2 regions of the Lysinibacillus sp. C5.1 genome follow, and region 2 is predicted to be linked to the other one. Evidence: riboswitches for the same ligand, from Rfam matches in the RefSeq annotation. Region 2 holds a riboswitch; the other holds the start of a gene.
The links. A riboswitch is a leader RNA that binds a small molecule or an ion and turns the genes downstream of it on or off. The one in region 2 is predicted to bind cobalamin.
Positions count from the first base shown of each region.

Region 1 (16,390 bases), 590 kb from region 2:
TGTCACGAAATGTTTGAGCGATCATTCTGGTACAATGAGAAGAGACTACATTAGAAATGAGGATTTTTATGTATAAAACGATTGGTGTGCTCGCACATGTCGATGCAGGAAAAACAACTTTTTGTGAGCAATTATTATTTCACACAAATAGTATCCAATCTCGTGGAAGAGTCGATCATCAAGATACATTTTTAGATAATCATGCAATTGAACAAGCCCGAGGAATTACCATTTTTGCGGAACAAGGACGGATGCAAATAGAAAATGATACATATACGCTGATTGACACACCCGGGCATGTAGACTTTTCACCTGAGATGGAGCGTGCTATACGTGTAATGGATTATGCCATCATTATTGTCAGTGCAGTAGAGGGTGTACAAGGTCATACAGAAACGGTTTGGCAATTGCTCCGTCAATACCATATACCAACCTTTTTCTTTATAAATAAAATCGACCGCGAAGGGGCAGATATCAATGCGGTGATGAACCAATTACAAAAAGACTGTTCCGACAACATCCTATTAATCGATTCCCCATTACGCAAAGATTTTATACAAAGCTATATTGCAGAGTGGCTAGCCGAGCGCGATGAACAACTACTCGAGGCCTTTTTAACAGATACACTCGATGCCTCAACGTGCCTGTCACAATTACAAAAGATGATTAACGAAGAGCGAGCATTTCCCTGCTTTGTTGGTGCTGCTTTAAAAGATATTGGGATCAAGGAATTTGTATCACAGCTTCCTCTCCTGACAGAGACACACTTCGACCATCAAGCACCCTTTCAAGGGGAAGTATTTAAAATTCGCCATGATGGCACACAACGCTTAACTTTTATAAAAGCTTTACAAGGAACATTGCATACTCGTGATGACTTTGCATTTGGCGATGTTACCGAAAAAATAACTGAAATTAGGCTGTATAATGGGCGTCGTTTTCAGACAACCCAAGCCGTACAAGCAGGAGACATTTTTGCAGTGAAAGGGCTTAGCCTGGCGAAGATAGGAGACATTTTAGGAAGTACACTACTCCCAAAACCTTATGAACTTGTGCCTACATTACAAGCAAAAGTACTGTATGAAGGGCAACAGCATATAAAGGAAATTTTACAGATTTTTCGTTTACTGGAAGCCGAGGAGCCATCGTTACGCGTCGTTTGGCAAGAAAAATTCCAAGAAATTCATGTACATATTATGGGTGTCATACAACTTGAAGTACTTGCTGAAGTATTAAAAAATCGTTTTTCACTTGTTATTACCTTTGATAAACCTCAAATTTTGTATATGGAAACTATTGCAACGACTGTAACAGGCTACGGACATTTCGAACCGCTCAAGCATTATGCCGAGGTACACTTATTCATGGAGCCGAACATCCGCGGAACTGGGAATACGTTTGTTAATGCCTGTCATGCTGATGATTTATCAGTAGGTCACCAACGCCTTATCGAAAAACATTTATTTGAACGCGAGCATCACGGTTTATTAACTGGTTCTCCTGTTACTGATATTCGCTTTACACTGTTGACAGGACGAGCTCATATCAAGCATACCGAAGGAGGAGATTTTCGGGAAGCTACTTTCCGTGCATTAAGACAAGGGCTAGAACAAGCCGAAAATATCTTACTTGAGCCCTATTACCGCTTCAAAATGAAAGCATCCAATGATTTTATCGGCAGAATGATGAACGATATCCAACAAGCAGACGGTACTTTTGACTCACCGATCTTGTCAGAGGAGCAAGTCATTTTAACAGGACGTGTACCAGTTGCAACATTTATGCACTATAGTACTACTTTTGCTACTTACACAAACGGCAAAGGCTCTTTATCTTTACAATTCGATGGCTATGATATATGTCATAATAGCGAGGCAATAATCGAACAAATTAATTATAATAAACAGGCTGATCCTGACTATACGTCGTCAAGTATTTTTTGTGCAAAAGGAAAAGGCTATGCAGTTCCATGGTATGAGGCAAAAGCAGCCATGCATTGTCTATAAAATAAAAAGGCATCGAAATTTCTCGATGCCTTTCAGAAAAAAATCGAATATTGCATAGTATGCATATCGATACAGATATAAAAATTTACAACGCTTTTTTCGTTTTCCTTTTCAAAGAATTCGCTGACTCCACAATCACATACCCATGATGATTTGAGAAATCCACAAGAACCGACCCAGGTTTACTTTTTAAAATCTGTAATTGCTCAATGCGTTGCAGCAACAATTGATGACCATTGCCACGCGGATGCCAATTTAAATGATAATCATTTAATTCTTTTACACTTTGTAAAAACTGAGCATATTCACCCTCTACATAGTCTATTAAATGTTGTATTTTACTATAATCTTGATTTTCCTGAATTGATAACGATAAGTCTTGCAAATACGTTTGATAAAAACGCATTACCATCGAACATAGTAAATCATTGACTCTTGCAGCACTTAAAATAGGTTTGGGCTCTACATTCAGGCGATCCAAATTGGGTTTAGCTCGAATTGAATCGATGCGTGTAATTAAATGATAGGCCTCTTCATTTACTTCATAAACAATCGGATTGGTCGGCATATACATCATAAAACCATTCTTTTTTGTTTTCAATTCATCAGCCACACTTGCTTTTGCAAATAGGTATCCTTCATAGACATCATTTTGAATCCAAATAATGTCTTTATTATAAAAAATGCAGTCAAACAATCGATCGTGCGGAATAAGCCCTGTGGCTAAAAACTGATCAACTAGCGCCTCAATGACCATTCTCGTTTTTCGTTGCTTGGCAACTTCCATGCGCGGTTGCTTACAAATCTTCATATCAACATTTTTCTTTTCTCGTGTTGAACATACCTGAATTTTTGTCATACTTGCACCTCTTCTCGTACATATTTTCAAAACAAAGGTATCGATTACATAAAAAATACGGATTTCCTACAAATGTAGAGGAAATCCGTGATTATGGCTATCGTACTTAAAAAATATCATTCATCCGATAACATCAAACAGTGCACCAATGGAAGCGATTTGGCTTGATGCCGTATCCCTTTACATCCTTTGGTGTTGGTTGTTTGACGTACTGTGACGAACAGATTATTCTGTTTTGTCAACATGCCACCTCCTATTCCTCGTAGGTTTATGGTGTGTACTCGTAACAGGCAGGTCTCCTGACTTATGGTCATCGCTTCTTTTCACCTTCCCGTCGTTTGACAGTGGTCATAATTTGAAAAGACGCTCACATTCACAGTTGCGGGACAGCGTCGGATTTTCACCGACTTCCCTTTTAAGTAAATTGCATGCAATTTACACCTCTTACTACACGCTATTCAGTTGTTAAGGAATTTATTGGAAAATTCCTACTAAACTATTACATTATATTGTAAAGTAGTCGTATTTTAAAGTCAAACAGCAGCCTAAATGTATGTGCACTTGCTAAAATGACTATCTATCACCTAAATAACTATCCGTTGTTAATTTATACATGAATTTGATTTGTAATCTTTTGTAAATCATCAGCCTGTATCGTTAATTCCTGTGAAACTTGATTGACTGCTTGCATGGAAGCCGTTTGCTCATCCATTGACTGTAGCACAGCTTCTGTATAGCTGGACAATTGATCCATACCCCCTGCAATTGTTGACACGAGATTAGCTACCTCATTTGCACGATTTGACAAGTAATTTACAGTTGTCGAAATGCCTTCGAGTTGGTCAGTCATTTGGCTCACGTGCTGCGAAATATTGCCAAAAGATTTTGTTGCTTCATCAATGACATAGACCCCCTGTTGAACATTTTTCAAGTCTTCTTCCACAGCCACAGAAACTTGTTTCGTATCATTTTCAATACCTACTACAAGGTCCACAATTTGAATAGCAGAATGCTTGGATTGCTCTGCTAAATGACGAACTTCTTCCGCAACGACCGCAAAACCTTTCCCATGTTCTCCAGCACGTGCCGCTTCAATCGCAGCATTTAGAGCAAGTAAATTCGTTTGATCTGTAATCGTTGTAATCATTTCTGTCATTTTTTTAATATCTGTCATTTTATTTGATAAGTGTTTTATTAAGGTACTCGTTTTATCTGTTGACGATGAAATAAACTCCATCTGGTTTTTCGCAACATGCAAAATTTCTGCACCATTACCTGCGATATCATTCGCTTCTTTCGCGTGGTTGAAAACATCCTGTGTGGCAATCGAAATACGCTCAATGCCATCTACTGTTTCCTGCATTGCAACAGCACTATTGTTTGCCGATTGTGCGGCTTGTTTAAGGCCATTTGACGTTTTTTCCATTTGATGGTCAACTTCTTCCACAGCCATTGTAATTTCATTTGTACTTGCAGACAACTCTTCGATACTGGCAGATAAATCTGTCGAACTGTTGGCAATTGTTAGTGTCATCGTACGCAATTGCTCTTTCATCTCTATAAAAGCTTTTGCTAATTCTGAAATCTCACTATTGTCTTGTACAGTAATGACATCAGAGTCAAAGTTACCTACTGAAATTGCTTTCGCAGCATTAGATAATTGGTTAATAGGTTGAATCACTTTATATTTAACATAGAAGATATAGGATAAAGTAATGGAGATACCAATAATCGTTAATATTGTAGATAGCCATGCTAATGCTGTTAAATTAGCAAGATCTATAATTAATACTACAATCATTATTAAATTTAATAATGAAAACCCAAAAATACTTTTTTTTCGTAAAGTCATACCAAAATCCCCTAACTATAATATTACTATAATACCATTATTATAGTTTATTTATCCTAAGATTGATAGAAATACGCCCATCTTTTATATGTATATTGGTATACTAAAAAAAGATAAAGGTTAGGACAAAACTAAAATAATTTAAGGAACAGAGGAAAGGTGTTCATAAATTTTTCTACATGGAGAACTTAGCTATTCTTGCTTTTGCAATAAATAAAAAATTAGAAGAGTTCACTAGTTGTTAGTAGCGGAGGCGGTGACTCCTGCTCAGAACGCACACAGTGTAAGACGCGGGCATTCCGCGCGTTAGCGAGGGTTGGACTTACGTGTGTGCCCGCGCAAAGCACCGCCGAAGCGAACAACATCGTCGCAACAAAAAGGTGTTAGATTGACTGCCATCAATCTAACACCTTTTCTCTTTTGTCCCAGCCTCTTTAGAAATTATTTTAATTTCATCATACTAGAACCAGCGATACCTGGATGTGTCATTTCATATGGATCTAAAATTAAATCCAATTGCTCTTTCGTTAAGACACCTGCTTCAATACAAAGTTCACGAATTGAACGACCTGTAAGAATTGCTTCACGTGCAAGACGAGCAGCTACTTCATAACCGATATGTGGATTGACTGCTGTTAAGACACCCACACTTTTCTCTACATATTCCTTCATACGTTCTTCATTTGCTTCGATATCTTTTAAACAGTTTTCTGTAAATGCACGGAAAACGTTATTCATTATGCTAATTGATTGAATTAAGTTGAATACAAGCACTGGTTCCATTACGTTTAATTCTAATTGACCCGCTTCAGATGCTAAAGAAATTGTATGGTCATTCCCAATTACTTGGAATGCAACTTGGTTTAGCACTTCTGGCATTACAGGATTTACTTTACCAGGCATAATAGATGAACCAGGTTGACGTGCTGGTAAAATAATTTCTCCTAAACCTGCACGAGGACCAGATGCCATTAAACGAAGGTCATTCGCAATTTTAGACATATTAATCATACAAATTTTTAGTGCCCCTGACACTTCCGTATAAGCGTCTGTATTTTGCGTAGCGTCTACCAAATGTGTAGCACCTTTTAATGGTAAGCCAGAAATTTCAGCTAGATGTTGGTCTACAGATTTAATATAGTCTGGGAAAGCGTTAAGCCCAGTACCGACAGCTGTTGCCCCCATATTGACATCATATAAGTTTGGACGTGTTTGACGGATACGAACAATATCACGGTTAATTACGCGACAATAAGCCTCAAACTCTTGTCCTAAGCGAATTGGTACAGCATCTTGTAAGTGCGTACGTCCCATTTTAATAACATGTGCAAATTGCTCTGCTTTTTGATGGAATACGGCTTGCATATTTTCCATCGTCACCAGAAGCTCATCGATTAAATTTAATACAGCAATATGAATCGCTGTAGGGAAGGCATCGTTTGTTGATTGTGACATATTAACATGACTGTTCGGGCTAATCGTTTGATAGTCCCCTTTTGCTTTACCCAAAATTTCAAGAGCACGGTTCGCAATAACTTCATTCGCATTCATATTAATAGAAGTGCCTGCACCACCTTGGATTGGGTCTACTAGAAATTCAGCATCCCATTTACCATCGATGACTTCTTGTGCAGCCTCGACAATAGCCTCTCCAATTTCTTTTGATAATAGGTGTACTTCCATATTACCTAATGCTGCTGCTTTTTTTACAATACCCATTGCTTTAATTAGGGCTGGGTGAATTTTATAGCCTGTAATTGGGAAGTTTTCTGTTGCACGAAGCGTTTGAATCCCGTAATAAGCATCTGCTGGTAATACTCTTTCACCTAAAAAATCTTTTTCTATACGTTGTGTGGACATTATTGTCGTCTCCTTTGAACTAATACTCACACTGATAGTAGCTAATAAATGCCGTCTTGTAAACAGTCATTTATCAGTAAAATGAAAGTTTTTTTCGTAAACGACGAGAAATAGCGAGAAACCGAGCATATTTCATACGCTCGGCAGTAGGATTATTTAGTTGAAGAAACAGTAAAACGTCTATTTAAATAATGTGGATTTTCAATTTCATCTAACACAGCAATCGCATAATCACTATAGCTGATATAACTTTCACCTGAAGCATTCACTAACAAATGATCTATTCCTGTTGTATAGCTACCTGAACGTGGCCCCTCTGGATCAAATAGGGCAGAAGGACTTAAAAATGTCCACGAAATATTTGATGCTTGCAAGTCTTGCAAGTTTTCACATTGATTTTTTGCAGTTGCCAAAAACATTTCCGGAAAATCAGGCGTCTCCATAACACGAATCTTTTTTTCTGGGTCTACAAATAGGCTGCCTGCTCCCCCCACTACGAATAGTTTTGTGGCAATGCCGTTAAAGATAGCGATTAAATGACGACCTACAGCAACATGTAATGTTTCTTGTCCAAGTGGTGCACCAAACGCATTCACAACAACATCAAAACCCTTTACATCTTCTTGTGTTAAATCCAATACATCTTTCTCCATCACTGTAATGTTCTCTTTTACTTTAGAAGCTGAACGAACAATGGCTGTAACGTTATGACCACGTTGTAATGCTTCCTCCACTATTTTTTGCCCTGCTTTTCCTGTTGCTCCAATAACGCCTATTTTCATTATAAATTCCTCCTATAATTAGTTGTAACTGTTTTAGTTACAGGTTGAATACAGTAAGACCGACCTCGTTACGTTTAACGAAGTTGATCTAGCACATCTTGTAATGTTTGTGCTTGTAACTGTTTTTCCATTGCATGCCAAACATCTATATAAACGGTTTCCAACGTATGCTGTATTTTTCGGCCGACAGCACATGCAGGATTCGGTTCATCATGTATTGCAAATAGTTGCTCTGGACCATCAATCGCACGGTAAATGCTCAACAATGACAAATCCTTTGGTTCAATAACAAGGCCATAACCGGCAAGTCCTGACTGAGAAGTTAACAAGCCTGCTTTTTTCAATTTCCCAATCATTCGTCGTACGACTACGGGATTCGTATTGACACTACCTGCAATATAATCAGATGTAAGCTGACTTTTATCAGATGTTGTAGCAATGAGCGAAAGTATATGGATAGCGACTGAAAATCGACTATTGACCATACGAATCACCACCTGTTGTAACTATTATAGTTACAGGTTGAGATAATCGCAAGTCATATGCTCATATCTTAACCTGTTCATTATTCACAAAAATACACCCGCTATCGAATTTAAATTTTTGTCATATAAATAACGAGCTCTTGTTGGATTTGACCATTTTCTTCATAGAAATCTAGATTGTGAAATTCATATTTATAATGACCAACGGGGAACGTTACACTTTCTCCTTGAGCCGCAGCTAGTATGCCAGCCACATCATGTGATACCATCTGTAAAAGCTCTGTCCCTGTCATTGTTTCTATAAAAATTACGTTCATCTAAAAACACCTCCTTCGCCATTATAGCTTAGAAGGCGCTTGAATTTATAGTGATGATTTCTTACTACACAAGTTAGAAATCATCATCAAAATATAATCGATAGACGAGTAAAAGTAAAAATCGATATAATTGAATAAAGATTAAATGTGAAAACTTTTATTGACAGGAGGATATTTAGCATGAAAATCAAATTAATATTAATTGTAATATGCTCATTTTCACCATTACTATTATTAGGACTTTTCATTTACGGAAATGCTTATTATAACGACTATCATCTAAAATCATCCGAAACAACAGTGAAAGAATTTTTAGAAGAATTTATCGACAGTAGCATACAAATCATGCATTTTGAACGAATAGAAGAAACAAATATGTGGTTAGTCCAGCTGAAAATAAACGATAGTCAGTATGGTCATGCCCGTTTTAATAAAGGGTGGAATGGCAAACTTAAATTTATTTATTTAGCAACAGATCCCTCAGAAACCTATCGACAATATAAAACCAATAAAGGCAACTATGGCACACTATATGTACACGAATTAGACAGCAATGTTGCCAAAATACAATTGACAAACTTGATGAATTTTGAAAAAGAAGTCGAAGTTGATACTTCTGCGCCATTTATGAAAACATTTAAACTACCTCCTGATGCAGAAGATACGTTTCCTGCCATATTTACTTTTTATGATACAACCGGACAAGAGTTAAGGTAATTAGCGTTGTCTTTATTTATCGAAGGCGCTTACATTTTTATTTAGTACCATTCACACGGATTTCCTCAATAATTTGCATCATTTTTACTAATTGTTCTTGTGTTAATGTAGTGGTAATAGCTGGACTATCCTGTTGAGGCTGCTGATTTTTTGGGAACGAGGACTCCCCATTTTCGTGCAATCGAAGAATCTTTGCTTTTGTTGTCGTTTGTAGCACTATTCTTTCTCTCAACCTAGCCACCCCTAAAGCTTTTATTAGAAAATATACCTTATAATACCATAAATACTATAATAGAACGCCCCCTATCGAAACATCCACCAACTTGCCTATTTATCAAAATAGATTATTTGGACCTAGTCCATGCCATCAAAAAAGCAGCCACCAAAATGGCTGCTGCTTACTTTTGACTAAACCGCAATCGGTGCTTTAATTGCTGGATGTGGATTATAGCCCTCGATGGATAGATCCTCAAGTTCTATGTCAAAAATCGACGTTTTATTCGGATTTATTTTCAAGGTTGGTAGTTCCCGCGGCTCACGTGAAAGCTGTTCTTTTACTTGCTCCACATGATTTGCATAAATATGTGCATCGCCAATACTATGAATAAATTCGCCGACTTCAAGCCCACATTCATGCGCAATTAAATGTGTTAATAATGCATAAGAGGCAATATTGAATGGACAGCCAAGCAATGTATCTAGACTACGTTGCATTAATTGGCAGCTTAATTTGCCCTCTGCCACATAAAATTGAAACATAACATGGCAAGGTGGTAAAGCCGCTTTGCTTCCTTTTGCCCCTGCATTAATGACATCTTCAGGGTTCCATGCATTGACAATAATACGACGTGAGTCTGGATTATGCTTAATTTGAAGAATAACATCTTGTAGTTGATCAAGACTTTCCCCGTTTGACGTTGTCCAATTGCGCCATTGCTTGCCATAGACATTCCCAAGATCGCCGTACTTTCTTGCAAAATCATCATCCGTTAAAATACGGTCGCAAAATGATGCCAGCTCAGCTTGGTAAACAATATTAAACGCTTCGTCCGTTAAGCATCGACGACCAAAATCCGTCATATCAGGTCCATTATATTCATCGGATTCAATCCATTTTTTAAACGCCCACTCATCCCATATATGATTATTATGTTGTAATAAGTAGCGGATATTTGTATCTCCTTTAATAAACCAAAGAAGCTCACTAGCTACAAGTTTAAATGGTACGCGTTTAGTTGTTAAAAGCGGAAAGCCTTGACTTAAGTCATAACGCATTTGATGGCCAAAGATGCTATACGTACCTGTCCCCGTACGGTCCTCTTTTTTTATCCCATTTTCTAATATATGTTGTAGTAAATTTAAATACGCAGTCTCTGGATGCGTCAATTTGTCACCAGCTCCTTCAAATATGCTGTTGACCATTATACCATCTTATATTGAGGAGTGAACGTCGAATTACAAAAACAAACTACTTTCCAACAGCTACATCGCATTTTATTGTATTAATTACAAACAGGGATACTATTCTAAGTGTGAATCCATTTTATTATGTTGTAATTCTTTTGCAATTTCATTTTCTGTCGGAACAAAAAACATCGGCAACAATATAATTGTAAAAAGAATTGGCCCAATAATAAACAACAAATCAATGCCAGGACTAAAGTAAAGGCCAAATGCTGTTAGCAGACCAGACATCACTAAATATATAATCTGCACAATAACAATAAATAAAGGAATGATTTGGTACATATAATTTAGTTTTCTAAATTGATGCATTTCTTCAGGGTGCTGAATGATTCGTTTTTTCAAACGTCTGGATAATAGTAAACACGCAAAAATTTGAACAATAATAAAACTAAAATACATAACACTGCGTAACAACATTTGACGCTTAGCGATCGCCCCATCAAAATGGGCAACTCGTTGTTGCAACAATTCGTTAACAGCCCCATTGTAGACATATTCACTTTCACTCAAAAAAGTCAGTGGCTGAACAAATCCTAGTGACGCCCATTCTTTTGCGTTTACTTGCCAATTCATTAATTTACTCGCCATAATGCGCAATTGAATTGCTTCATCTTCACGAAACATGCCTACTAAAGTGCGATATGGTATAGATAACTTCAAATGACCATCTTGTTTTTCTTGAAATAAATCCTCGATAAAAAAAGTATACGCTACATTCGAATGATTTGTTTCAACATGACCCCCTTGCACTTTCCAATGGCTAGCTAAGGAAGCTTCGATATCATTTTGCATTTCAAAATAAGGCGTATCATTATGTAACTGTTTTGGAATCTTATAGACAAAATGATTGTCGCTTCCAATGATACAAATATCTACTTCTATTGCATCTTTATTAAAAGTTTGAGCAAATGTCGTTTTGGGATACGCCACTATGGCGACTAGGAAAATTAGGATGAGTGACAGCACACTCCATTTCACACAGTGCTCCCCCTTTCCGTCACTTAGGCTAGATTCACATTATCACAGCTTATACCGAAAAGACTATTTCGTTATTCCGAAAAAATGTTAGTGGTTTTCCGAAACACTTTATTTCGGTATTCCAAAAAAATTAAAAATTATGGATAATATAGTAGATACTTCATGATGAAACGGAGCACTATACTATGATTATAATATTTAAAGAGCGTCTTTTATGAGCAAATTAACTTTTAGTATTTTTTTAACATATTTACTTCTTGGCATTTATGTTCTGGTTGTTGCCATTCGTGGTCCTTATATTAATATTTTAGTCGATACATCGAATACACTACCTGTTATTATTCATCCTTATTACTCAGAATGGGCTCAACAAAAAAAGATTGAGCAAGGTGATATGATCCTATCAATCGATCAAAAGCCCGCTAAAGGTTTTGGCACTTCTCAAGCAGATATTTATATTACAACGGCGAAAGAGCTAACACTACTAAAACCAGATGGTACTGTTCAAACAGTCCAAATTAAACATAGGGATTTACCTGAAGAGTTATATTTACATATTGTTTTTCCGATGTTTTATTTCATCCTTTGTTTAAGTGTTGCCATCTATTTATGGAAGCGAAATAACCATACTTTAATTACGAAATTACTAATGCTATTTTTATTAACCTGCTCTTTAGCTTATACAAGTGTAGGGGCTTCAAGTAGAGGAAACATCATTGGCATGATTGTAAACGGTATTTGTTTAGTTTTGTGCTTAGTGCTTATCATTCATTTCCTACAACAATATTATCGTTTTTTACACATAAAATGGAAGTATATAGATGTAAAGTGGCTCTATTTGCTCCCGTTTGTTATTGTATGTTGCTTTATCATTGAAATGCTATTTCCACAATTTAGGGTTATTACCCCGATTGTAACGCTCAGTCTATTTGCGGTATTGGTACTCTATGCAATCTATATATTATTAACGAGCTATTTACAAACCCGATTAGCTAAAATACGCTTAATCGCTATTTCTTGTATCGTCCCATTTTTGCCATTTCTATTGTTGTTTGTTGTACCCGAAATTTTAGGGTATAACGCGATAATACGACCTGAAATTAGTGTTTTATTTATTTTGTTTATACCTTTTTCCTTTATTTTTATTCAAGTGAACGAACGCTTATTTGATATTGAATACCAATTATCTCGTTTTCGCTATTATTCATCACTCGCTTTTTTCAGTTCATTTATTTTATCGTCTTTATTAGCCATCCTATTTTTGGACTATCTTTCAATTGAATTGATGATTATTGTCTTTCTTATTATTTTTATTGGTTTTATAGCCAGTTTTTATGTCAAAGAGCAACTTGACTTTAAACATCGAAAAATTATATTTTCATCATCTGGTGATTATGTCCATAATTTATATGCAGCCGTTAAACGTATTAGTAAAGCTAAAAGCCAACAGGAATTACTTTCAAGTCTCAAATATGAAATTACCGAAAAACTCGGGACAACTGCATTTACGCTTGAAACAATCATGGAAGATGTCCCATTTTCTCGTGGTGAAATTCAAGTAGAGAGCCAACTGACACAACTTCTGATCCATGATACAGTAGATGAAAAGATTCTTATACGAATTAGACACACTTTACAAAAAGAAGAACTTCTATGGTTGGAGTTACTAGCATTATACGTCTCTATGTTTATTGATAATTTAAAACTAATTGAAGATTTAGTACGAGATATTCAGCACATGAAAGACACCCATAACACCCAACTTCCTTGGCTTGATAAATTATTATGGAATATTATTGAGAAAGAAAAGAGTATTTTAGCACAGGAATTACATGACACTATTTTACAGGAGCAATTACATTTAGCGAGAGAATTAGATGTTATCGCTAGCTCTCCGATTATTGAGGAAAAGAAAGTATTAGATATTCGGGAACAACTGTTAAATGCCTCGAAAGATTTACGGGAGTATTGCGAAAATCTGAGCCCTCCTTTACTTGATACTTTTGGTTTAGAAATGGCATTAAAAAAACTCGTACAAAAAGTGAAAATACGTGCAAACTTTCTATTAAATACACAAATCGATCGAGTTCAGTTCCAAGATCCAACTTTACATTTAGTTGTCTATCGTCTAGTTCAAGAAATGCTAAATAACGCTATTAAACATGCCGATGCATCTAAAGTTTCACTTAAACTACTTGCTATAAACCACGGTTTTGTTCTCCAATACGACGATAATGGTATCGGCTGTGATATTGAAGATTTAATGCAATCCTCCGCTTCTATGGGCATTAACGGCATTCGAGAACGTGTTCGAGCCTTTAACGGAGATATGACCATTACCTCCAAACCCAATGATGGCATGCATATTTATATTCAAATTCAAGAGGAATGTGAGGAACCCTACAAATGATTGAAATATTGATAATAGATGATCATCCTGTCGTTTTAGACGGAACAAAAACATTATTACAAGATCTAGAAAATGTCCATATTGAAACAGAACAAGAAAGTGCCAATGTACTGGCTAGAATGGAATCACACCCCTTTCAGCTCTATTTAATTGATATTAATATGAAACCGTTAAACGGCATTCAACTAGCTGAAATGATTAAGAAACAACAGCCTGAAGCGCTAATTATTCTTTATACAGGCTACGAATTATCCGATTATTACGAGCTTCTTGTAGAAAAAAAAGTAGATGGGCTTTTATCGAAGCTCGCTACAAAAGAACAGGTAATTCAAACAATCCAAGCCACTTTGCGAGGGGAAATTTTATTATCAGCAGATTTTTTAGACTTTGTCCAACAGCACTCGAATCGTTCCAATGCTAAGCAGGAAGTATTACTAAGTCATAAAGAACAGGAAATTTTGCAGCTGGTTGCACAAGGATGTACCAATAAAGCCATTGCCTCTGCAATAGGCGTTACTCAGCGTACAGTGGAAAATTATTTATCAAAACTTTTTGTCAGATTACATGTGGAATCACGTGCTGAAGCAGTCATTGTTGCCAAAGAAAAAGCATGGATTGACTAATTGAGCGGTGACAGTCACTCGGATTTTCCCAATAACTTCTACATGTCGTTTATAAAGTTATATCGAAAATCAAATAAATGGTAATATAAAACGATTTTTAGTGTTTTTTTAGTATACCAAGCACTTTATACCTTTGTTTTTTAGCATTTTTTATTATCATTATAGTTAAAAATGATATTATGTAATTTTTTCTTACTAAAAAACGGCATTTGCTGGATAAATGTATGAATCTGTTATATAATGAAAGTAATAATTAAATTGCTTCATCGTAAACAATGAAACCACGTATTCAATAGTAACGTGTTCTAGCGAGCTTCTGATTATGGTATTATTTTATACTGATTGAAGGAATATGATTGTTGAATTTATTTTTGGAGGTTTTTTAAATGACTCAAGGTACAGTAAAATGGTTTAACGCAGAAAAAGGTTTTGGCTTCATCGAAGTAGAAGGTGGAAACGATGTATTCGTACACTTCTCTGCTATCCAATCTGAAGGTTTCAAAACACTTGAAGAAGGACAAAAAGTAGAATTCGGCGTTGAAGAAGGTAACCGTGGCCCTCAAGCTACAAACGTTGTAAAACTTTAATTCTCGTTCAAGAATTAACAGTTCAAAGTCCAAGAGACATCCTTTACGGATGTCTCTTTTCATTTCCTTATTTTTTATGCGTAAGAATGCAGACCAGCAATGACTAAATTGACGAAAACTTGATTAAATACAATGATGCCAAAGCCAACAATAGATAGCCAGGCTGTTTTCTCCCCTTCCCATCCTTTTGACAGACGAAGATGCAGAAATGCCGCATAAAATAAAAACGTAATGAGCGCCCAGACTTCTTTTGGGTCCCACCCCCAATACCTTCCCCATGCAATCTGTGCCCAAATCATAGCAAATAATAAACCGCCTAAAGCAAACAATGGGAAGCCAATCACTACCGCCCGATATGAAATTTCGTCCATTAAAGCTGGTTGTACACGGCTTGTTAATGGTTTTAATAGCACGATGAGTGGCTTTCTCAAGAGCAGTCGGATGGCACCATACAAGATGGTTCCTACCATAAATGCCCATACGATAGAATTTAACTTTTTGGCATCAATTGATGGCGTAATCTTCAACCAGCCGATTGTCTCTCCACTTTCTGTGACCGCTCCTTCATTAACAATAAGTGGTGTCATCGTATAGACTGCCTTTTCCTTCATACCTTGCGCATTTTCAAATTGAATGTGTACTTCTTCCGTCGTTACACTAAATACCGTTGCTGTAGCACTAAATCCAATTACCACAATCAAACAGTACATAACAAACTCTAACGCAACGGTACTACCCGTCCTTTTATGAACATCCAAAGATTTCAGTAAATAGATAATACCAGTTGCAAATGATATCGATAAAATAGCACTTGAAAACGCTACTGTCATAACATGAATTGTTAACCAGTTACTTTGCAGCGAAGGTACAAGAGGTCTCACCTCATTTGTAAAAACACTTCCATAGCCCAAAATAATTAGTACTACTGGAATTACAAATAACCCTACGACAATTTGTTTATATAAGTAATGAATAATAAGAAAGCTAGCTGTTAGCATAATGCCAAAAAACGTCATAAACTCATACATATTACTAACAGGTGCATGCTCGACTGCAATCCATCTTAAAATAAAATACACTAATTGCAAGATGAAAGCTGAATATGTAAGTATAAGACCTAGTCTCCTAAACGAACGCCTTGCAGATTTTACTGCTAATCCTAACGGTAAAATCGCAATTAACAGCAAGATAAAAGCAAAAAATAACGAATACCCACTTAAGCTTATTAAATTTTCAGTACTCAACACAACGACCTCCAACATCCTTTTTTTGTAGAAGCTGTAAATTGCTTCTCCATTATAGAACGTCATGCCAAACATTAAGTGCCCTTTTTGAAGCTCATCCTTCCTAATTAATAGATAATGTTACAAAATTATGACAGAGAAAAAGGGAGCAAATTACGCTAGTCCCCCCTCCTGTCCATGAATAAGAATACGAAGATTGCTAT
Region 1 covers NZ_CP066226.1:2,221,805-2,238,194, reverse strand. Annotated here, with positions in the region: gene I5435_RS10800 (GTP-binding protein) at 69-2,006, shown strand; gene I5435_RS10795 (hypothetical protein) at 2,092-2,865, opposite strand; cobalamin riboswitch at 3,138-3,325, opposite strand; gene I5435_RS10790 (methyl-accepting chemotaxis protein) at 3,473-4,717, opposite strand; gene aspA (aspartate ammonia-lyase) at 5,159-6,577, opposite strand; gene I5435_RS10780 (NAD(P)-dependent oxidoreductase) at 6,730-7,359, opposite strand; gene I5435_RS10775 (Rrf2 family transcriptional regulator) at 7,434-7,844, opposite strand; gene I5435_RS10770 (hypothetical protein) at 7,955-8,161, opposite strand; gene I5435_RS10765 (hypothetical protein) at 8,342-8,878, shown strand; gene I5435_RS10760 (hypothetical protein) at 8,916-9,110, opposite strand; gene I5435_RS10755 (thymidylate synthase) at 9,287-10,300, opposite strand; gene I5435_RS10750 (hypothetical protein) at 10,400-11,323, opposite strand; gene I5435_RS10745 (sensor histidine kinase) at 11,538-13,733, shown strand; gene I5435_RS10740 (response regulator transcription factor) at 13,730-14,356, shown strand; gene I5435_RS10735 (cold-shock protein) at 14,743-14,943, shown strand; gene ccsB (c-type cytochrome biogenesis protein CcsB) at 15,018-16,187, opposite strand; gene I5435_RS10725 (GNAT family N-acetyltransferase) at 16,387-16,390, opposite strand, start outside.
Region 1: it holds a riboswitch for cobalamin, as region 2 does, so the genes downstream of both, I5435_RS10795 (hypothetical protein) here and I5435_RS13735 ((2Fe-2S) ferredoxin domain-containing protein) in region 2, are expected to answer to the same signal.

Region 2 (16,390 bases):
GTCCTATGACTATGTGAAAATTAATGGTTCCTATACAACATAAAATAACAGTGCAGCTATTGTGCAATCATTGTACAGTACCTGCACTTTTTTTGTCGCAAAAAATGCAAGTGGGTGAAAAAAGGAACAAAAGTTCTTATATGTGATAAACTATAGAAAAAGTTTAAATTGAAGGATTAGCATGACGCAGAAACGATACATTCTTTCTTTTAAAAATGTATGTAGATAATAATTAATGAGGTGAGAGAAAATGCATAAAGGAAGAATTATTTTGCATATTGACCTAAATTGCTTTTATGCCTCAGTGGAACAAATTTACGATCCCTCATTAAAAGGAAAACCAATCGCCATTGCAGGTAATCCAAAAGAGCGTAGAGGTATCGTGATTACATGTAGCTATGAAGCTAGAAAAAGTGGTGTTTATACAACGATGAATGTCGGTGAGGCAAGAAGAAAGTGTGCCGATTTAATTGTTCTGCCACCGAATTTTGAGCGATATCGAGCAGCTTCAAAAGCATTTTTTAGCTTATTGAAAGAATATAGTGAAATTCTTCAACCAGTTTCTATTGATGAAGGGTATATGCAATTGCCGATGGTAGAAGGTCAAAATGTAATGGACCTTATACAAGGCATACAAGACCGCATTTGGAACGAACTACAATTGCCTTGTTCAATAGGTGTTGCACCGAATAAGTTTTTAGCGAAAATGGCAAGCGATATGAAAAAGCCGATGGGAATTACCATATTACGTAAGCGTGATGTACCATCTATACTGTGGCCATTGAATGTCATAGAAATGCATGGAATTGGGAAAAGCACAGCCGAGAAGTTGAAAAAGTTGGGTATACAAACAATTGGAGAATTAGCTGTGGCGGATGAACGGCTATTAAAGCAACAATTTGGCATCAATGGTGTTCGTATGAAACAGAAGGCGAATGGTGAGGATGATCGACCTGTTGATCCCGAGGCAATATATGATACGAAAAGTGTAGGGAACTCGACAACACTTTCGCACGATACGACGGATAGAGATGAATTATATAAACTCATTACTACACTTTCTGAAAAGGTAGCAGATCGTTTAAATGCTAAAAAACTTGCTGGCGTCACGGTGAGTATTTTAATCCGTACAGCTAATTGGAAAACCTATACGCGCAGTAAATCGGTCAACAATGCTATTTTTTTAAAAGAAGATATTATTGAACATGCATGGAGCCTTTTTCAAAAACATTGGAATGAGGAGCCTGTCCGATTATTAGGCGTAACCATTTCAAATGTCAGCAATATGAAAGAAATGACACAGCAATTAACATTTTTTAATTTTGAAGAGCATATCAAAGAGGAGCCAATTTTAAAGGTAGTGGATGAGATAGAAGAACGATTTGGCAAAGGCATCATTAAAAGAGGAGCAGATATTGCAAAACGATCATCTTTTCAATCACAGACGAGCTTTAGTAAAGATTTTTTAGATGATCTTAAATAAGGTGCTTACGTTTTTATGACGTAAGCACCTCGTTTGCCTTTTATTCTTTTGGGTTAATAATTCCGTAAAAAACAATATCTTCAAATGTATTATTTTTATAAATATGATCTTTTAAAGTACCTTCATATCGCATACCACACTTTTCCATAATCTTACCAGAAGCGGGATTTGATTTAAAATAGCGAGCATAAACACGATGATAGTTTTTCTCTGTAAATACAAAATCAATTAGTGCTTTAGCGGCTTCGGTTGCATAGCCATTGCCCCAATGCTCTTCACCAATCCAATAGGCAATTTCACCATTTTTATATTGTGGATGATTGGAAATACCGATTGCCCCATATAACTGTCCACTTTGTTTGCCTGTTATAGCAAATTCATACATAGTATCTAGATCATAATGCTTTTCATGATTTGCAATCCATGTGAGTGCACATTCTAATGAATAGGGGTAAGGTAAATTTAATGTGCTTTTATAGATATTATAATTATTACAATAATTGCTGACTGCTTGTGCATCTGATTCCTGAAATAGACGAAGCAGTAAGCGCTCTGTTTCTATTGTTTTGGCCGTTTTACTATAGATCATGTTTATCCTCCCATCCTGTTAGTGATTAAAGCTTAAAACTTTTTTACAGTATATCATGTGGAATTGGATTATATGTATATTGTTAGGTGATTTTGTAGCTATCTGAAGCCTGTGTTATTTGTACATAATAAAATATAAAATAAGTGAATAATTAGGTAACCTATATGGCACATTAACATATAGGAGGTGGAAGAAGAATGTCTAAAATTATTGGTGTTGAACAATCGTTATCAAACGTAGAAGATGCTTTAAAAGCAAAAGGGTATGAAGTGATTCAGCTTCGTAATGAAACAGATGCAAAAAAATGTGATGCTTGCGTAATTACAGGACAAGATAGAGATGTCATGGGCATTAGTGATCCTATTATGGCAGGTCCTATTATCGATGCAGCTGGGCTTTCCGCTGATGAAGTAATACAACGTGTAGATCAATATTTCCATTAAAGAAAGGGTGCTATTTTTGAAGTCCTTCGTGACATCAAAGGTGGCACCTTTTGAATGTCGTATAGGACTAGTGAGGTACTATTGACAATATCTTTATCCTATCATTTCCTTTATAATGAACACTAGCTACATACATTTTAAGACCATCATGGGTAGACATAAGGGGAGAAGAATGAAATGGAAATACTTCACGCAACAATGGATGAATTAGAAGATGTAACAGTGCTATTTGATGAGTATCGGCAGTTTTATGGACTAGAATCGGATATTAGTAATGCCAAAGCATTTATCCAATTACGGATGGCTTTAAAAGAATCCATTATTTTTATTGCTGTGGAAAATGGGAAATCAATAGGGTTTGCACAACTGTACCCAACGTTTTCTTCTATCGCATTACAGCGTGCTTATATACTAAATGATATCTATGTAACGGATGAAGCGAGGGGCCAAGGGGTAGGCACAGCATTGATGGAAAAAGTGTTTCAATATTGTGAGCAGCAATCGGCACGTTATGTGACACTGCAAACCGCTGCTGACAATGTACATGCGCGTAAATTATATGAAAATCTGAATATGATACAAGATCAATATTGTAATTATGTAAAGTATTTTGGTTAAATGAATGGTAATTATGAAAAAGCCCTAGATAGCAATCTAGGGCTTTTCTATTGACAGAAAGGTAATGCATTTACTGTATTGCCAGTGTATACGGTTGTGTACTTGCTCGACCATTTGCTTCACTAACTTCAATATAGTATGTTCCTGGCTCCAATTGTACGATACCTAGTTCGGCATCATCGGCACCGTAATTATCGATGGTTTTTACTGTGCGTCCTTTAGCATCAATAATACGGATAACACCATCCAAACCTTTTTCGGTTAGTAAGGTGAACGTTACATTGCGCTTGCTGTCATTGTAGAATTTAAAATAGTCCTTATCACCAAACGGTACATTTGCATTGAAATATTGAGTAGCTACCCATTTATCGTCTGTTTTCGTGAGTGAAGATGGTTTTGTAGGTATACCATTGACTAATTTAGAATCCGCATCCTCATCCTTCTTTTTATGATCAAAGAGCGTTAAAGTATATGGCTGAGTCGAAACTAAGCCGTTATCGATGGCATTAACAGCAATAAAGTAACCATAATCTTTTTTTACTTTAAATGATGTATTTAGCGCCGATATCCCTGATATACCAAGTAGCCTTTCAAAATAGCTTTCACCTTGGCCAAATGGAATTTCTGTTTGCATTTCATTGCCGTCAATTTGCTTATTACCATTAGTATCTTCAATGATAGAGCCCGTAAATTTCAAATCTATTTGTAGCTCTCTTGGTAATGACGTTCCTTGCTTATTTGTATATGGCTCGGAATTGATGAGAAGACTTAATACTGTATCTTCGCCCTGATGTTTGTAGTAGTAATAATTTGTATCATCATAAAAAACGAGTTTATTTTGATAGTTGGTGCCAGATTCAATTGAACGGGCATTTTCAACTGTATTGATTTCTTTATTTTGGTCTTGGGGAATTGCCGCAATTTTATTTGCTTTAAAAATATATGGTTCGGTAGAACGATCTCCGAAATTTAAGACTTTAGCAACATAAGTTTTGCCCTTTTTCAATGCAATTGTCTTGGGATCATTTTCATTGATTGTTATGCCGTAGAGTCGTGAAATAATCGCTGGATCATTCGTTAATGAAGAAATTAGTTGCAATTCTTTCGTTTCCTCATCATATTCTAAAATACTACCAGTTGGTCTTTGATTTTTGCCTTTTTGAAGTTGGAAACTATAGATGGCATCTTCTTGTGGTGTGAAAATAAAATAGTCGATATCCTCATCTGTTTGGAAGTATGCCTTGTATTCTTTACCAATCGTATAAGGAATTGCATGCTCCAAAATTACTTTTGAGTCCTCTTCTTCATCAGATACTTCTATACTTGAAAATAGTTTTTTGTTAAAGTTCTGTTGACGTTTTTTTGTTTTCGATGGAGCAGGTGAGGAAGAATTATTTTCCTCGGCTTCTTGTGTCGGTTCAATTAATGGAAGACCGTCTTCATCTTCAGGTAAATAAACGACTTCACCAGTTAATGTGTAAGGAAAAATGGACTCGTTAATTCTATCGTTTTCTTCATTGTCAATGCCGCCACTTAAAAACGTTAAGAAAGATTCGAATGAAGAATCGTTATCACTGTTATTTGTAACGCTAAGGACATATTCTTCATCAGGTTCGACATCGACAATAAGACTAACTCCTTCGCCTTTTGTTTTGCTGCTTAATGCCGAGATTGGGAGGCGTTCATCATCTTCTTTATCGTCACCTTGTTCTGAAGGTTCATGTTCAAAATCTGTTTTTAGATAAAGTTCTAAAGATGCAGTTACACCAGGGATACCAGATAAATCAAATTTCAACGTCGTTGGCTTTGAAACAGTGAATGTGAAATAGTCTTGGTCGCTCTCATGATCTTTAGAAAGCAGTGTATAGTTTTTCCCTTGTGTATTGAATGGGAATTTTTGTATCGCCACTGCTTGATCGATCGTCGTTAAATTATCAATTGGTAATGTGTTTGTTGTTTGAGCTGTAAATGTAAAGTAAGACTTGCCCTTTAAGCTATAGCCTCCATTATGGTCTTTTACACCAATAAGAAGTGTTCCTTGTTGCTCAGCTTTATATAGATAGCCCTCTTGTTGGTTCATGCGCACATCATTTACTTTAATCGGTTCTACATCGCCACTATAACCAGTAGGGTAGAAGTATAAATCAAATGCATAATCGTAATTTTCGGCACCTTTTAAAGATAATTGAGCATATTCATTCGCATTTAAATCAACCTTGTACCATTTTTTCTCTTCTGGAAGCCTAAACTCACCTTTTTCTGTATTTAGAACATTCTTTTTCAGTACTTTGGCGTTATTCAACCGTTGTTCTTTTGTTTCGTTATAGCGTTTAGGTAGATTATTAATATCAAATTGTAGTGCTTTAACAGGATCAACCAGACCATGTCCATACGTAAGGTCGTAGCCTGGTTCTCCTAAATCTTTAGCAGTCAATTCAAGAATCGCTTCTATTTCATAAGGCTTTAAATTAGGGTATTTAGATTTTAATAGTGCCGCTACACCTGCAACAACAGGTGATGCCATTGATGTCCCACTAAATATAGCAAAAGAAGATCCTTTTTTTTCATCATAAACGGTACTATAAATATCCTCACCTGGTGCAACGATGTCTACTGAAGGGCCATAATTTGAGAAACTTGCTAATTTATTTTGTTCATTTGTAGCACCAACGCTAATAACACCTTCAAAAGAAGCAGGGAAGGAGTATCGATCGGTTGATTCATTGCCTGCAGCGGCTACAATGGTAATCCCATTGTCAAGCGCTTTTTTTACAGCTTCCTCTATTAAAGGAGACTCGCCATAGCCACCAAGACTCATATTAATCACATCTGCTTTTTGTTCGACGGCATAAAGAATACCTTGTGCAATGGCAAAGTCACTAGCGTCTTCTTGTCCGTTAAAGACGTCTATTGGCAGAATTTTGGCATTAGGAGATATCCCGTGCCCACCAATTCCATTATCTTTTGTTGCGCCAACAATGCCTGCGACATGCGTGCCGTGTGGATCAGCAACAGGAGAGTCGGCAGGTTTTACCGCATTATATGGTGGCAGTACTTGCGCTTGCAAATCGGGATGTTTATAGTCTACACCCGAATCGATAACGGCTACTTTTACATCATGATTGCCAGCTAATGCTAGTGCTTTATCAATTTCCAGTAGCTGCAAATGATACATATCTTTTTTCTTTGGATCTACAATAGTGTTAAAGGAATGATATTTGTAGCTTGGGGATACACTTTTTACACCTTTTTGCTTGGCGTAGTAGGAAACAACCTCTGTTAACGATTGTCCCTTTTTAAGTTGGATTACATCGTAACCTAATGAAGGAATGGAGCGAATAACTTTTGCACCTATTTTACTATGTACGTTCTTAGCAAGACCCGAATGTTTCACGATAATCGTATTATCACTAATCCATTCGTTTCCTCCTGTTTGTTGCTTGAACTGCTTCGCTCCTTGTTTGTTGTTGCTAGCGAGCATAGTTTTTACTGATTCTGGGTTCTGTGGTGCTTCAGCAAAGGCAGAAGCAGCAGGAACCAGTAAGGCAGAACATGCTACGACAGCGATTGATTTCATCACCCAGTTTTTCAATTGTTTTTACCTCCTTAAAAAATTATAAACTACAATATTTATAACGGATGGTAAAGAGAAAGGTTTCATACCACAATAAAATTTTTTTACAAGTTTTTTTGTTATAACTAGTATATTGTTTTATAAATGAAAGTTTTATAGGTTTTTTCGCATGAGTTGTTCATCGTTCTTTTGCGGAGTGAAAGACGGAGGAATATTAATCGTCCCGTATGTAACGGTGGGTGTTTGACAACAACACGGTTCGTTGCATACGGGATATGGCAAGGTTGGTAGATATTCATAGATGAGGGTGGTGGCTACTAGATTTGTTCCTTAAGAAGGAGTGTATGGCGACAACTAGCATCTAGTACTCGTTATGCTCGATACGTTCTTAAAGTTGTTCAATAAGTTTGTGTAAATCCTTTTTGGAACGAGGCATTGCTATATTGTCGCCCAATAGTTTTTTTGTTTGTAAGGCAAGCGTCATTTCAAATACCCATGGTCGTTCAAGGTGGGCTTTTTCAAGCAATTCCTCTTGGTAGAACATGTCGATTGGATCCCCATTATAAATGATTTTCCCTGCCTCCATCACGATTATTTGATCCGCCCATTCATAGGCTAAAGCGATATCATGTGTCGCTAATAAAAACGTACGTTGCCCATCTTCTAATTTAGCTAAGTACTGTAAAAATTGTGCCGCATAATAAGTATCTAGCCCAGCAGTCGGTTCATCTAATAGTAAGACGGAAGGTTCCATTGCGAGCACACCAGCCATGGCAACACGTTTCTTTTGTCCGACGCTTAAAAAGTGAATAGGCTTATCAAGTAATGCTTCAACCTCTGTTTGCGCAACAGCCCACGCGATTTTTTCTTCAATTTTTTCGTTTGACCAGCCAAGATTTAATGGCCCAAAAGCTATGTCTTGCTTGACGGTACCAGAAAAAAGTTGATTGTCCGCATCTTGGAAGACGATGCCAACTTGTTGTCGTAATGTTGCTAATGCATTTCTAGAATAGCTAAGCGTTTCGTTACAAAAAGAAATAGTGCCAGCTGTCGGTTTTAAAATACCATTTAAATGCTGAAATAACGTAGATTTACCTGCGCCATTGTGACCAAGCAGGGCAATTTTTTTTCCCTTTGGTATTTGCAAAGTAATATCTGTTAAAGCTTGAGTGCCGTCTGCATAAGCATAAGATAAATGTTGAAGATTAAAATAAAGCTCAGTCATGAGAAATACCTCCATAGATAATGAGGGATACGAAAATAATAACAATGCCTAACCAGTTTTTCTTGTTGTAGCTACTACTTTCCTGCCAATAGACAGCTTCGCCACCGCGTGCCTGCATCGCATTATTTAGTTCGCGACTGCGTTGGAACATTTCGGCAAACAGTGCTGCAATAAGCATGGAAATCGACCGAAGCCATTGCATGGGTGATTGATAACCAAGACGTGCTTGTTGTGCAAGATGAATTTTTTGCATGCTGTTCAAAAAGATAAAAATAAAACGGTATGTTAGCTCTACCAACTCCACAAATAAAGCTGGCAACCGCCATTGCCGTAAGACATAACAAATGGATTGTACGGAAGTCGTTAAAATTAAAAAATATAAACAACTAATACTGCCCAAAACGGTGAAAAACAGGTGCCGCGCTGTTATCAAGCTGTCATTTCCTATAAAAATGGTCCACTGGCTTAGCGAAAATGTCCATAGATGCGCCGGCAAAATACTAGCAGCAGGTGCAATCGAAATCAAAATAGATAGTAAACTGGAGAGCAAGAAAAAACTCGGTAAAAGCAGGAGTTTTGCATAATATTGTAAAGGAATTTTTGCGCCTAAAATGATAAAAGCACTCATTACAAGAAATGTAATGAGTGAAATTTGTTCATCTCTCATGATAAGCGACAATAGCAACAACCCAAGGGAGAACGTCATTTTTTCTAACGGATGAACGGACGCTAGTTTATTCATATAAGCATACTTATCAATGAGTAACATCGTTTAACCTTCTTTATGCTTACCGCGCATATAGCCCACGAAATAGCCAATAAAACCAGCGCCAATAGCGGCTTGTAAGACGAATAATAGACTTTCAATTTCACCACTTGGTGGCTCCCATAAGCTTTCAAACCATGGTTCGTATTCTTTGTTTATTTCACCAATGGCTGCTTCAGCTTCACCATCAGCACCGCCGAATTCAGCGCCTTTTTGGATGAATAGAGGGATGATTGCTAAAAATATCACAATAGCTAATAACAGTAAATTTTTCTTCATGTTAATGTGCCTCCTTTGCAGAGAAAACACGTAAAGCTTTTAATTCGCTTACATTGTATTTTTTTAAGAAATTCATCACAATGACAGTTAAAATCCCTTCACTAATCGCTAGAGGAATTTGTGTTAACGCGAAAATCCCTGCGAATTTCGTGAATGAAGCCATAAAGCCTCCCACTTCTGAAGGGAAGGCAAGTGCAAGTTGAACGGATGTGACAACATATGTACCCAAATCCCCAAGCATTGCTGCAAAAAAGACAGCGAGAGAAAAGGATAGACCGATTTTTTGAGCACCTTTAAAAACAGCATACGCAATCATTGGTCCTACAATCGCCATGGAAAAAGCATTTGCGCCAAGAGTGGTAATGCCACCATGCGCTAATAGTAACGATTGGAATAATAAGACGATTGTCCCAATCACACTCATTGCTAATGGGCCAAACAGGACTGTGCCAAGTCCAACACCAGTAGGGTGTGAGCAACTGCCCGTAACAGATGGAATCTTTAATGCAGATAAGACGAATGCAAATGCCCCTGATAGCCCTAATATCATTTTCGTTTCAGGGTTTTCATCAATTGTTTTGCGAATTGAGCGTAACCCTAAAATAATAAATGGAATCGAAATAATCCACCAAAATATCGCCCATTCAATCGGTAAAAATCCTTCCATGATGTGCATGGCAAATGCTTGTTTTGGTACTAGTAAAAATGCTAGTAGGAAGTAACTAAGTTTCCAAAAAGATAATTTCAAAATCTCTCCTCCTTAAATCAAAATTTTCGAATGTAGCGTGCGCAATAAAAAAAGCACTTCTCCTAATTTAGGAAAAGTGCATAGCTGAAAAAGCAAATAGAATCATCATCTGCTAAGCCGCACACCTATCCTCGTAGGTTGAAACGATCACGTTTTTTTCGGCAGGTCTCCTGGCTTTAGTTCAACGTTTTATAGGTCTTCCCGTCCATTGGACAGTGACATTCTCTATAAAACTCCCTAGTACAGTGGCGGGACCGCGCCGGACTTGAACCGGCTTCCCTTTTAAGCGAAATGGCTACACTTCGCACCGAAAAAAGATGAAATTGTGAGATTTCACGACACAGTGTAACATGTTTTTCCATTCGCAAGCTATCCTTTTTTTATAAAAAAATTTTTTCGTTGTTTGACATTCTAGAAAATTCAGATAAATACAAGAGAATAACGGTCGCTATCAATGAAATACTTGTTGAAATTTTATTAAAAATCTAATAAATGAAAAAGAAATGTTGAAAAGTATGAAAAAAATAGGCTATGATAGAGACAGTTTTTCAATTCATTTTAAAAACTTACAGCATTTCAATTTAATATAGATACATCTATAAGTGCTCGAAAAAGTTCGAGATAATAGGGAAATCGGTGTAAATCCGATACAGCCCCCGCTACTGTAATAGCTGATGAAATCGCAATGCCACTGAAAACTTGGGAAGGCGCGAGAGTAAAAGGAAGCTTAAGTCAGGAAACCTGCTTATTGATGGCATGCAAACTTTTCGGAGGGAGAAGTGAAGCGAGAGCGGATACGTGTATATTCGTTTTTATTTTGGCTTCTACAAAACCTTTACTCTTCGATATAGAGTGAAGGTTTTTTCTTTTTCCTAAAAGTAAATGAGGGGAGAAAAGCAATGACAACTTGGAACTTAGAGGGAATGAAAACGCATCTTTTTATTTGTAATGGCAGTAGCTGCATGAAAAAAGAGGCAGAGGAAATTACCCTAGCAATACGAGATGAAATCGAGAAATTAGCACTTGATAAGGAAATACATACGACAAGAACGCGCTGTAATGGCAGATGCAAAGATGCCTGTGTTGTCATCGCTTATCCACAAGGAAATTGGTATCGTGTGCCATCGGTTGAACACGGAAGAACACTTGTACAAGATTTAAACCATGACTCTTTACATAGTGAACATGTTTTTACACTGAAAGAAGGTACATTACAGCGTACACCGCAAACAACAGCCATTAAAGGCATCGATAAGGTGAAAGAGGGGTAAAAAATGGCGCAAAAAGGAAAGATTTTTGTTGTGGGCTTTGGCCCTGGTGATTTTAACCATATTACGACTCGTGCTGTGGAGGCACTGCAACAAAGTGAATTTATTATTGGCTATAAAACGTATGTTGAGCTTATTCAAGATTTAGTTAGTGCAAAGTCGATTGTTAGTACGGGCATGACAGAAGAAGTTTCACGAGCGCAAGAAGCAGTACGTCAAGCGGAAGCTGGCAATATTGTATCCGTTATTTCAAGTGGAGATTCGGGTGTATATGGGATGGCGGGGCTTGTCTATGAAGTGCTTATTGAGCTTGGTTGGACAGAAGCAACAGGTGTTGAAGTCGAAATCGTACCAGGTATTTCAGCTATTAATTCCTGTGCAAGTTTACTAGGTGCACCGATTATGCATGACTCTTGTACCATTAGTTTAAGTGACCATTTAACGCCATGGAATTTAATCGCCAAGCGTGTGGAAGCAGCAGCTATGGCAGATTTTGTCATCGCTTTATATAATCCAAAAAGTGGTCGCCGTACACGTCAAATTGTAGAAGCCCAGCGAATTTTACTTGAATATCGCTCGCCTGATACGCCTGTAGGTCTTGTCAAGAGTGCCTACCGAGAGCGTCAGGAAATTACGATGACGACTTTAGCAGAGATGCTTGAGCATGATATCGGCATGTTAACAACGGTTATTATCGGCAACTCTTCGACGTTTTTCTATGATAATAAAATGATTACACCGCGAGGCTATCAACGTAAATATACGCTCGGGGAAGAACAACAGCCTTTACGTCCTCATCAGCGTTTAAGAGAAGAAAATGAACCGTGGGCAATGAACCAAGAAACAGGTACTGCAAGCCATGATTTTGCGGCAGATCCAAATGCAGGACGGATGAAAAGTAATATTGCCATTACGCCTGTATCAACACCGACAAAATCGTCTTTAGAAATGGCAGCAACAGCACTTGCAATGGTGCAGGGGACAACTGCAACAAAAGCCACACCAAAGCTAGTTCAACAAAAAATGGAGTCAATTTTTGAACTAGCTGTTAGCCCTGGGGTAGCAAATAAATTTTTTACACCACAGCAGATGATGGCATTGGCTGAAGTGGTGGGAGATGAAGGCACGATGGAGTATACGCCAGACCATCAAATTCACTTGAAAATCCCAACGACAGAACCACAAGCGATAACAGAGAAGTTGAAAGAAGTAGGGTTTTTACTCTCACCAATTGGGGATGTCTTGTCATTAAAGGCATGTGATTTCTGTTATGGGGAGAAGGCTGATTCCATCCCATATGCAGAAGAACTTCAAGCAAAACTTGGTGGGTTGTCATTGCCGAAAACATTAAATATTGGCTTTAATGGCTGTGGTATGGCGTGTTATCGTGCTGTGTTTGATGATATCGGTATTGTTTATCGCAAAAGTAAATTTGATGTCTTTATCGGAGCGAAACCAGTAGGTCGAACAGCACACGCAGCACAGCCGGTCGTAGAGGGGCTAGAGCCAGAACAGCTTATTCCGCTTATTACAGCGATTATCGAGGAATATAAGGCAAATGCACATCCAAATGAACGCTTGTTTAAGTATTTTAAACGAGTGAAAAAAATATTGCATTTTACGTATCAAGATATGTCATCCAAAATAAAAGTAGAGCCAGCACCGTGCGGCGACTAGTGAGGAGAAAAGAAATGAAAGCAATTTTATTTATTGGCCATGGGAGCCGTTTAGCAGCAGGAAATGATGAGGTACGCACGTTTATTCAACAATTGACTCCTTCAATTGACGACAGTTATATCGTTGAAACTTGCTTTTTAGAATTTGAAGCACCTAATATCCCAGCAGGTATTGATGCATGTGTAAAGCGTGGCGCTACAGAGGTGTATGCAGTGCCCATTATTTTATTGCAAGCAGGCCATTCAAAAATTCATATCCCTGCAGCGATTGATGCAGCTCGTTTAAAATATCCGGATGTAACTTTTACATATGGGCGACCACTTGGTGTGCATGAAGAAGTGTTAAATATTTTAACAGAACGTTTATCAGGAACAGGCTTGAATATTAAAGAAAAACAAGAAGATACTGCGATTTTATTTATCGGCCGCGGTGGAAGTGATGCGGATGCAAACAGTGATTTTTATAAAATTGGTCGTTTGCTTTGGGAACAGTTAGATGTCCTAACAGTGGAGTGTGCATTTATGGGCGTAACGAATCCCTCAGTGGACGAAGGAATCGAACGCTGTTATCGTCTTGGGGCGAAAAAGATTATTATGTTGCCGTATTTCTTATTTACAGGCATCTTAATGGAGCGTATGGAGGGGATGCAAAAGAGCTATGCAGCCACATATGCTGATTTAGACATCCAATTGGCGGATTACTTTGGCTACCATCCAAAATTAAAAACGGTGTTGCTAGATCGTATGGAAGAGGCCATTGCAGGAGACGTAAAAATGAACTGTGATACATGTCAGTACCGTATTAATGCATCGGCATTCGTGGAGCATCATCACGACCATGACCACGACCATGGTCATCACCATCATCATCATGACCACGATCACGATCACCACCACGATCATGACCACCATCATGAAGAGGAGCTAGTGAAATGATTTTCATGTTAGCAGGGACAAGCGATGCAAGAAATCTTGCACTTGCATTGCAGTCAGCAGGCTATGCTGTTACAGCTACCGTTGTCACGGATTCAGCTGCTACAAGTCTGGCACAAGTTGGACTGCCTCATTTAGTCGGTCGATTGACGGCAGAGGAGATGGCTGCACTTATTACTGAACGAGGGGATCGTTTAGTCGTTGATGCATCGCACCCATTTGCAGAGGAAGCTTCTAAAAATGCCATGGCAGCGGCAAAAAGTGCAGGTGTTCCATATATCCGCTATGAACGCGCAAATGAGCATTACGAACATCCACTGATTACAGTCGTTAAAGATTATGAGGAAGCAGCACAATTAGCTGCGACAAAACGAGGCGTCATTATGCTGACAACAGGTAGTAAAACACTTGCTACATTTACAAAGGTCTTGCAAGGGTTAGAACATACTCGTGTCATTGCACGTATGCTGCCTCGCCTTGATAATATGGAAAAATGTGAAGCGCTTGGTGTGGCACAACGAGATATTGTAGCTATTCAAGGACCATTTTCAAAAGAGTTAAACGAAGCATTATTCCGCCAATATGATGTCACTTTAATGATTACAAAAGAAAGTGGCAAAGTGGGCTCAGTAGATGAAAAACTAGAAGCCGCTCTAGCATGTGGTATCGAAACGATTTTAATAGCACGACCAAATATCCAATACGGCCAGCAATATTCCTCATTTGAGGACGTACTTCAGGCTGTGCAAAACATACTTTAGGAGGCAATTTAAATGGACTTCAAAACAGATTTTAAACCATTAACAGTAGACCCAGATAAAATTTATGATTATAGTTTCTCAATTATTGCAGAGGAAATGGGCGAACATGATTTTTCAGAGGATGAGTGGAAAGTTGTCCGCCGCATAATCCATGCTTCGGCAGACTTTGAATTAGGACGTAGTGTAATTATTACACCAGGAGCGATTGAAGCAGGGATTAAGTCAATTCTTGCAGGACGTCATGTTATTGCAGATGTGCAAATGATAGAAAGTGGTTCAGGTAAAAAACGTTTCCAAAAACATGGCGGAGATTTACACTGCTATATCGCAGATGAAGATGTGTCGATTGAAGCGAAAAAACAAAATACAACACGCGCTATTATCTCGATGCAAAAAGCGTCAAAATTACACGAAGGTGGTATTTATGCGATTGGGAATGCCCCAACTGCTTTACTAGAATTAATTCGACTAATCAAAGAAGGTTTAGCAAAGCCAGATTTAATTATTGGTATGCCAGTAGGCTTTGTTTCAGCAGCGGAGTCGAAAGAAGAGTTATTGAAAATAGAAGGTATTCCATATATTACAAATGTTGGGCGTAAAGGCGGTAGTACAGTGACGGTTGCTGCATTAAATGCCATTTCATTATTAGCGGACGAACAGGCGAAAAAATAATGGAGCGGAAGCCAAAAAAGGATCCTAAAGACATGCGTCACGGTTATACAACAGGAGCCTGTGCAACAGCCGTTACGAAGGCCGCCTTGCTAGCACTTATTACGAATGAAGAACAAGAAACGAGTACGATTCATCTGCCAATAGGGCGAGATGCAACGTTTACGATAGAAAAATGTACGTTCGGTCATAACGAAGTAAGTTGCGAAACAATAAAGGATGCTGGTGATGACCCAGATGCAACACATAAAGCCCTCATTATTGGTACGGTAAGTTGGGCTGATACACCAGGGATTCATTTAGATGGGGGTATTGGGGTCGGGCGAGTAACAAAGCCCGGCTTGCCCGTTGCTGTTGGAGAAGCCGCCATCAATCCTGTACCACGTAAGATGATACATAGTACCGTGCAAGATGTGCTAGATGATTTTCAAATTACACGCGGCGTTAATGTTGTGATTTCTGTACCAGATGGTGAGGAAATAGCGAAAAAAACATTAAATGGACGGCTCGGCATACTTGGTGGCATTTCCATTTTAGGCACAAGGGGAACCGTCGTGCCTTTTTCGAGTTCCGCTTATATGGCAAGCATTGTCCAAGCTATTAGTGTTGCAAGAGCTGCTGGCTGTGACCATGTTGTCGTGACAACAGGTGGACGTAGCGAAAAGTTTGGCATGGCTGAGTATCCTGCATTACCTGAGGAAGCATTTATTGAAATGGGTGATTTTGTCGGCTTTACGTTAAAGCATTGTAAACGGCTTGGCATTAAGCGCGTATCGCTCGTTGGCATGATGGGGAAATTTTCAAAGGTAGCGCAAGGGGTGATGATGGTGCACTCCAAAAGTGCTGCGATTGATTTTAATTTTTTAGCACAGTTAGCTACAGATATTGGGGCAGATGAAGAGACCGTTGAACAAGTTAGAGCAGCGAATACCGCCTCTCAAGTTGGTGAAATAATGGCAGATAAAGGTTATGATGCATTCTTTCATCATTTATGTGAAGCGTGTTGTTATTCATCATTACACCATATTAGAGGTGGCTTGACGCTCTCCACATCGATTTATTCGATGCAGGGACAATTATTAGGAAGGGCTGATGACATTGCATCAATCGATGAAATTGATTGGGATCGGGGATAACGGGCAGGAAAGTTTACTTCCTCAGTATAGACAGTGGATTACAGACTGTGAAGTGCTCGTAGGTGGTGAGCGTGTCCTTGATTTTTTCCCAAGCTTTGCAGGCGAAAAAATCGTCATTAAGGGTGGTCTTTCATCGCTCGTTGAAAGACTATCTCAAGAAACGAGAAAGACCGTTATTTTAGCGTCGGGGGATCCACTTTTTTACGGTATCGGTGGCTATTT
Region 2 covers NZ_CP066226.1:2,816,069-2,832,458, reverse strand. Annotated here, with positions in the region: gene argJ (bifunctional glutamate N-acetyltransferase/amino-acid acetyltransferase ArgJ) at 1-43, shown strand, start outside; gene I5435_RS13780 (DNA polymerase IV) at 251-1,483, shown strand; gene I5435_RS13775 (GNAT family N-acetyltransferase) at 1,524-2,072, opposite strand; gene I5435_RS13770 (YkuS family protein) at 2,270-2,515, shown strand; gene I5435_RS13765 (GNAT family N-acetyltransferase) at 2,693-3,133, shown strand; gene I5435_RS13760 (S8 family peptidase) at 3,204-6,725, opposite strand; gene I5435_RS13755 (energy-coupling factor ABC transporter ATP-binding protein) at 7,096-7,932, opposite strand; gene cbiQ (cobalt ECF transporter T component CbiQ) at 7,925-8,701, opposite strand; gene I5435_RS13745 (energy-coupling factor ABC transporter substrate-binding protein) at 8,705-8,977, opposite strand; gene I5435_RS13740 (energy-coupling factor ABC transporter permease) at 8,979-9,725, opposite strand; cobalamin riboswitch at 9,869-10,052, opposite strand; cobalamin riboswitch at 10,309-10,488, shown strand; gene I5435_RS13735 ((2Fe-2S) ferredoxin domain-containing protein) at 10,625-10,996, shown strand; gene cobJ (precorrin-3B C(17)-methyltransferase) at 11,000-12,670, shown strand; gene I5435_RS13725 (sirohydrochlorin chelatase) at 12,685-13,605, shown strand; gene cobK (precorrin-6A reductase) at 13,602-14,363, shown strand; gene I5435_RS13715 (precorrin-8X methylmutase) at 14,376-15,035, shown strand; gene I5435_RS13710 (cobalt-precorrin-5B (C(1))-methyltransferase) at 15,035-16,168, shown strand; gene cbiE (precorrin-6y C5,15-methyltransferase (decarboxylating) subunit CbiE) at 16,125-16,390, shown strand, end outside.